DNA from 2 places in the Achromobacter sp. HNDS-1 genome. Region 1 is predicted to be linked to the other one. Evidence: predicted binding sites of a transcription regulator. Region 1 holds the regulator's gene; the other holds the start of a gene.

Evidence for each region. Region 1 encodes NrdR, which represses ribonucleotide reductase genes. Its sites were predicted from a motif close to CACNANATNTNGTG; they were not measured.
Region 2: a site for NrdR is predicted at 1,726-1,739, ahead of ABFG95_RS27275 (ribonucleoside triphosphate reductase). Genes of this name have one in related genera too.

What each region holds. Positions count from the first base shown of each region.
Region 1 covers NZ_CP157584.1:3,920,562-3,923,969, forward strand. Annotated here, with positions in the region: gene glyA (serine hydroxymethyltransferase) at 16-1,266, shown strand; gene nrdR (transcriptional regulator NrdR) at 1,473-1,952, shown strand; gene ABFG95_RS18145 (helix-turn-helix domain-containing protein) at 2,124-3,083, opposite strand; gene ABFG95_RS18150 (isochorismatase family protein) at 3,096-3,408, opposite strand, start outside.
Region 2 covers NZ_CP157584.1:5,905,017-5,908,424, forward strand. Annotated here, with positions in the region: gene ABFG95_RS27275 (ribonucleoside triphosphate reductase) at 1-1,719, opposite strand, end outside; gene ABFG95_RS27280 (DUF3325 domain-containing protein) at 1,859-2,209, opposite strand; gene ABFG95_RS27285 (PepSY-associated TM helix domain-containing protein) at 2,206-3,408, opposite strand, start outside.

The DNA of each region.
Region 1 (3,408 bases):
CAGGAACCCCCCGTCATGTTTGACCGCAACCTCACCCTCTCCAAGGCTGACCCGGATGTCTGGGCCGCCATCCAGAAGGAAGACGTTCGCCAGGAACAGCACATCGAGCTGATCGCTTCGGAGAACTACGCCAGCCCGGCCGTCATGGAAGCCCAGGGCACGCAGCTCACGAACAAGTACGCCGAAGGCTACCCGGGCAAGCGCTACTACGGCGGTTGCGAATACGTCGACGTGGTCGAGCAGTTGGCCATCGACCGCCTGAAGCAGATCTTCGGCGCCGAAGCCGCCAACGTGCAGCCCAACTCGGGTTCGCAGGCCAACCAGGGCGTGTACATGGCCGTCCTGAAGCCGGGCGACACCGTGCTGGGCATGAGCCTGGCCGAAGGCGGCCACCTGACGCACGGCGCCTCGGTCAACGCCTCGGGCAAGCTGTACAACTTCATCTCGTACGGCCTGGACGAAAACGAAGTCCTGAACTACGCCCAGGTCGAGCAGCTGGCCAAGGAACACAAGCCCAAGCTGATCGTCGCCGGCGCCTCGGCCTACGCCCTGCACATCGACTTCGAGCGCATGGCCCGCATCGCCCACGACAACGGCGCGCTGTTCATGGTCGACATCGCCCACTACGCCGGCCTGGTGGCCGGTGGCGCCTACCCCAACCCGGTGCCGCACGCCGACTTCGTCACCTCGACCACGCACAAGTCGCTGCGCGGCCCGCGCGGCGGCGTCATCATGATGAAGGCCGAGTTCGAAAAGGCCGTCAATTCGGCCATCTTCCCCGGCATCCAGGGCGGTCCGCTGATGCACGTCATCGCCGGCAAGGCGGTGGCTTTCAAGGAAGCGCTGGAACCCGAATTCAAGACCTACGCGCAGCAAGTGGTCAAGAACGCCAAGGTGCTGGCCGATACGCTGGTCAAGCGTGGCCTGCGCATCGTTTCGGGCCGCACCGAAAGCCACGTCATGCTGGTGGACCTGCGCTCCAAGGGCATCACGGGCAAGGAAGCCGAAGCCGTGCTGGGCCAGGCCCACATCACGGTCAACAAGAACGCCATCCCGAACGATCCGGAAAAGCCTTTCGTGACCAGCGGCATCCGCCTGGGCACCCCGGCCATGACGACCCGCGGCTTCACCGAAGCCGAGGCCGAGCTGACCGCCAACCTGATCGCCGACGTGCTGGACAACCCGCGCGACGAAGCCAACATCGCCGCCGTGCGCGCCAAGGTCAACGAACTGACCTCGCGCCTGCCGGTGTACGGCAAGAAGTAATGCGACGGCGGATTTTTTCCGCCCGTGGCTGACAAGGACGGCTCCGCAAGGGGCCGTCCTTTTGTTTTCAGGCCAATGGCGCTTGCGCGCCGGCGGTCATCGTGGCAAAAATAATAGGGACGAATTTGTCATAGTCGACGCGGACAGACTGTCGCATCGTTACAATATCGGCGAATTATTGCTTTCCGTGTTTTCAGGGATCACACATGCGGTGTCCATTTTGCGGCAACTCCGAAACGCAGGTCGTCGACAGCCGTGTCTCGGAAGAGGGCGACGCGATCCGCCGCCGGCGCCGTTGCCAGTCCTGTGACAAGCGCTTCACCACCTACGAGCGGGTGGAGCTGGCGCTGCCCTCCGTGGTCAAGCGCAATGGCAGCCGCAGCGACTACGATCCCGCCAAGCTGCGCGCCAGCCTTAGCCTGGCGCTGCGCAAGCGCCCGGTCAGCACCGAGGACGTGGACGCGGCCGTGGCCCGCATCGAGGAACAACTGCTGGCCAGCGGCCTGCGCGAAGTGGCTTCCGGGCACATCGGCGAGCTGGTCATGAACGAGCTGCGCAAGCTCGACAAGGTGGCCTACGTGCGCTTCGCCTCGGTCTACAAGAGCTTCGAGGACATCGGCGAGTTCGTCGAGGCGATCCGCGAGATGCAGGGGCCGGTGTTGCCCGGCAAGCTGCGCAAGGAGTGATGCCGTCGCGCGGGTCGGCCTATCGCAGCCCGGCTTGTCGTGGCCCGGCTTGCCGCAGCCCGGCTTGTCGCGGCCCGACGCGGCCCGGCCCGGCCTGACGCGGCCGGCCCTGGCGCGGCCTGATCCGCAGGCGGCCGCGGTGGCGCTACCGGCGGTTTGCCGCCCGGCGCGCTACGGCGCCACCGTTCGCGCCATGCTGGGCGTCTGCGGCTGGAACCGGCGCCACACGCGGCGCAGGTGCTGGGCCGAGCCGAAGCCCGATTTCTCCGCCACCAACTCCAGGTTCAAGCGCGTTTCGCGCAGCATGTCGCGCGCCAGCGCCACGCGTATCTGATACAGGTAGTCCATCGGCGTGCAGCCGGCGTGCTCGCGGAACAGCCGCGTCAGGTGGCGCGGGCTGGTGTGGGCCTGTTCGGCCAGCGACTGGGCCGACCACGGCGCCGCCGGGTTGCGCACCACCGCGTCCTGCACGCGGTGCACGCCCGGATGCATGTGGTTGCGGTGTTCCAGCCAGGGCGACAGCGCCGAGTCGGTGCCGGCGCGGCGCTGGTACACCACCATGTCGCGCGCCACTTCGCTGGCCACGCGCGGGCCGCAATGGCGCGACACCATGTGCAGCGCCAGGTCGATGCCGGCGGTGATGCCGGCGCTGCTGACCAGATTGCCGTCTTCCACGAAGATGCGGTTGTCGTGCAGCCGGGCGCTGGGATCCAGGTCGGCCAGTTGCGCCAGGCAGCTATGGTGGGTGGTGCATTCGCGTTGGCGCGTCAGGCCTGCCGCCGCGGCGAACAGGGCGCCGGCGCAGACCGTCATCAGCGTGAAGCCGTCGGCCGGATGGCGGGCCGCCAGCCAGTCGATGATGAGGCGGGCCTCGGGCTCATCCAGGCGGATGTGCTTGCCGACCACGCCGGACACGATCACCAGCGCCTCGGGCGGCAGTTTCTCGGGCAGCGGCTGGATCCGGGCCAGGTGCAGCCCGGGAATGCCGCTTTCGATTTCGGTGGACGGACCGCAGAAATGCTGGGCGAAGGCGTCCGGGCACAGCTTGTTGGCGACCCGGAACGCCTCGGCCGGCCCGGCCACGTCGAGCAGCACGATTCCCCGGGGCAGGACGAAGTGCACGGGAATCATGGCCATGCCGTCCTATTGCGCGTCGGCGAAGACGTCGGCGGCGCGGGCGATGCGGGCGAAGCGGCCCTGCAGCACCAGTTCGGTGGCGTCGCGGATCTCGGCCGGCGTGTAGTGCTTGCCGGAGGGGCTCTGCATCGCGAAGGTCAGCGTGGCGTCGGTCGGGAACACCACCTTGAAGCCGTCGTCGCTGGCGTGGCGGGTGGTGGTCTCGCAGCACTGCTCGGTGCGGATGCCGCTGACGATGACGCCTTCGATGCCGTGCTCGCGCAGCCAGTCCCGCAGCGTGGCGCCGTCGGCGTCCTTGGCGTAGAGCGAGGAATGCACG
Region 2 (3,408 bases), 2.0 Mb from region 1:
GGTGTGGCCCACCGGCAGCTGGCTGGAGTTGGTGTAGTAGGGCTGGGCCTCGGTGCCGGCCTGCAGGATGCCGGGATAGCGCTTGCGGTCCTCGCGAGCGAAGCGGTAGGTGGTGCCTTCGGCCGGCGTGGCCTCCAGGTTGTAGAGATGGCCGGTCTCTTCCTGGAACTCGGTCATGCGCGCCCGCACCCGGTCCAGCAGCCGCACCGCCAGCGCGTGGCCGGCCGGCGTGGTGACGTCGTCGGCGTCGTCGCTGAAGTTGCGGATCATCTCGTTGATGCCGTTCACGCCCAGCGTGCTGAAGTGGTTGCGCAGCGTGCCCAGGTAGCGCCGGGTGTACGGGTACAGGCCCTGGTCGATATAGCGCTGCACCACCTTGCGCTTGGTCTCCAGCACGTCGCGCCCGAGGCCCAGCAGGTGGTCCAGGCGCGCCATCAGCGCCGCCTCGTCGCCGCGGCAGGTATGGCCCAGGCGGGCGCAATTGATCGTCACCACGCCCACCGAGCCGGTCTGCTCGGCCGAGCCGAACAGGCCGTTGCCGCGCTTGAGCAGCTCGCGCAGGTCCAGTTGCAGGCGGCAGCACATGGAGCGCACCATGTGCGGCTCCAGATCGGAATTGAGGAAGTTCTGGAAGTACGGCAGGCCGTAGCGCGCGGTCATCTCGAACAGGCGCTCGGTGTTGGGATGGTCCCAGTCGAAGTCGGACGTGATGTTGTAGGTGGGAATCGGGAACGTGAACACGCGCCCCTTGGCGTCGCCGGCCATCATCACTTCGATGTAGGCGCGGTTGATCATGTCCATCTCGGCCTGCAGGTCGCCATAGGCGAACGGCATTTCCTCGCCGCCGACGTAGGGGATCTGCTCCTTCAGGTCGGCCGGGCAGGTCCAGTCGAAGGTCAGGTTGGTGAACGGCGTCTGCGTGCCCCAGCGGCTCGGCACGTTCAGGTTGTAGATCAGCTCCTGCATGCTTTGCTTGACCTCGGCGTAGGTCATCGCGTCGCGGCGGATGAAGGGCGCCATGTAGGTGTCGAACGAGCTGAAGGCCTGCGCGCCGGCCCATTCGTTCTGCAGCGTGCCCAGGAAGTTGACGATCTGGCCGATGGCCGCCGACATGTGGCGCGGCGGCGTGGCCTCGATCTTGCCGGGGATGCCGTTGAAGCCCTCGGTCAGCAGCTGGCGCAGCGACCAGCCGGCGCAATAGCCGCTGAGCATGTCCAGGTCGTGAATGTGGATGTCGCCGTCGCGGTGGGCCTGGCCGGCTTCGGGCGTGAAGACGTTGGACAGCCAGTAGTTGGCGGTGACCTTGCCGGCCACGTTCAGGATCAGGCCGCCCAGGCTGTAGCCCTGGTTGGCGTTGGCGTTGACGCGCCAGTCGCGCTGTTCCAGGTATTCCTCCATGGCGCTTTCCACGTCCACCAGGGTATGGCGCAGCGCGCGCAGGCGGGCGTGCTGTTCGCGGTAGACGATGTAGGCGCGGGCGGTGCGCCAGTAGCCGGCCTTGACCAGCGTTTCCTCGACCTGGTTCTGGATGGTTTCCACGCCGGGGCAGACGTTGCCTTCGGCGGCCAGCGCCTCGATCACCGCGCCGGTCAGCGCCTGGGCCACGTCGGCGTCCAGTTCTCCGGTGCCGCGGCCGGCGGCGGCGATGGCCGCCGCGATCTTGGCGCGGTCGAATGCGACGACCCGGCCGTCGCGCTTGAGGATGTGTTGGAGTTGCATCGCTGACACCATATGTTGTGGGGTGGAAAAACTCTACCACCACCTATGGTGTCAAAGACCGGGCCACCGAGGCGTTTGTCACGCCGGCTTGATGCCGGTCAAACGGCCCCGGCCGGGCCGGGGCGGGCGCAATGCGGCCCTAGAAGCCGAAGCCGACCCCGGCGATCGAGATGACCACCGCCAGCGCGGCGGTGCGCATCGCCGGGCGCGGCGACCACGACAGCATGCCGACCCACAGCAGGGCGCCGGCCGACAGCCAGCCGAGCCAGGCCACCACGCCCACGGTGTTGCCCCACAGGCCGACGCACGGCAGCAGCGCCAGCAGCAACAGCAGGATGCCGGCGGCGCGTAGCACGCGCGAATGGCCGGCGGACGGATCGCGGCCCCAGACCTGATCGTAGTGGCGCGGCATCGCCAGGCTCAGGCAGGCCATGCCGGAATAGGTCAGCAGCAGCGCCATGGCGATGCCGTATGCGTCGTTCAGATTCATGCCGTGGCTTCCTGGGGCGGGCGGGCGTTGCGCGGCGGCGGCGCCGACAACGGTTTCTTGCGCAATCGTAGCGCGGCCCAGCCGGCCGCCAGGCCGGTGGCCACGGCCGTCAGTTCGACGCCGGCGCTTTCCCAGTCGCCGCGCGCGATCTGCGCCAGCGGATGGTCGCCGATCGTCGCCAGCGACAGCAGCGGCAGCAGCAGGCACAGCGCCGACAGCGCGGCCAATTGCCCGATCCACGCGCGCCGCGGCGCGCACAGCCAGGCGTGGGCCAGCGTCAGCGCCCAGACGATGAAGAAAGCGCGCAGCTCCCAGCCGGCGCGCTGCGGCAGCGCCACCGGCAGCAGGCGGTTGGCCCACAGGTAGGCGACGCAGGCGATCGCCAGGCCGGCCAGCGCGGCCACGTTCAGGCCTTCGATCAGGCGGTAGACGCGCGCGGTGGCGGCGCCGAACTCGTTGCCCATCTTGTGGCGGCGCTTGACCATGAACAGCACCGCGCCCGTGCCCATCATCGCGGCGCCGGCCAGGCCGCACAGGAAATACAGCCATTTCATGGCCAGGCCGCCGAACTTGACCATGTGCAGGTCGGCCATCACCTGGCGCGTGAGCGGCGCGGCGCCGCCTTCAACGCCGCCGGGCGCGCGCAGGCGCAGCAGTTCGCCGCTGGCGGCGGAGAATTCGGCCATGCCAGTGGTGGTGCTGATGAGGACCTGCTGGTCGGCGGCCTCGTTCCAGCCATAGACCGCGATCCGCATCGAGCCGTCTTCGGGGTTGTTGACGACGATGGCGCGGGCGGTCTGCCCGATCAGTTGTTCGGCGCGGGCCACCAGCGGTTCCAGCGGCGGCACCGCCAGCGCGGCGCCGGTCGGCGTCGGCCGGTCTTCGCGGGAGAGTTCGGCCAGGTACTGGCGCGCGGCCTCGGCGCCGCCGCCATAGGCCGCCGTGATCGGCGCGGGCATCAGCGTCAGGGCCGAGATCACGATGCCGGTGTAGGCGATCATGAACTGGAACGGCAGCGTCAGCACCGCCGTGGCGTTGTGCGCGTCCAGCCACGAGCGCTGGCCTTTTTTCGCGCGGAAGGTGAAGAAGTCCTTGAAGATGCGCTTGTGCGTCACCACGCCCGACACCATCGCCACCAGCATCGCCATGGCCGCGAAGGCCACGATCCAGACGCCCAGCGGCTGGGCATGCAGGTTGTA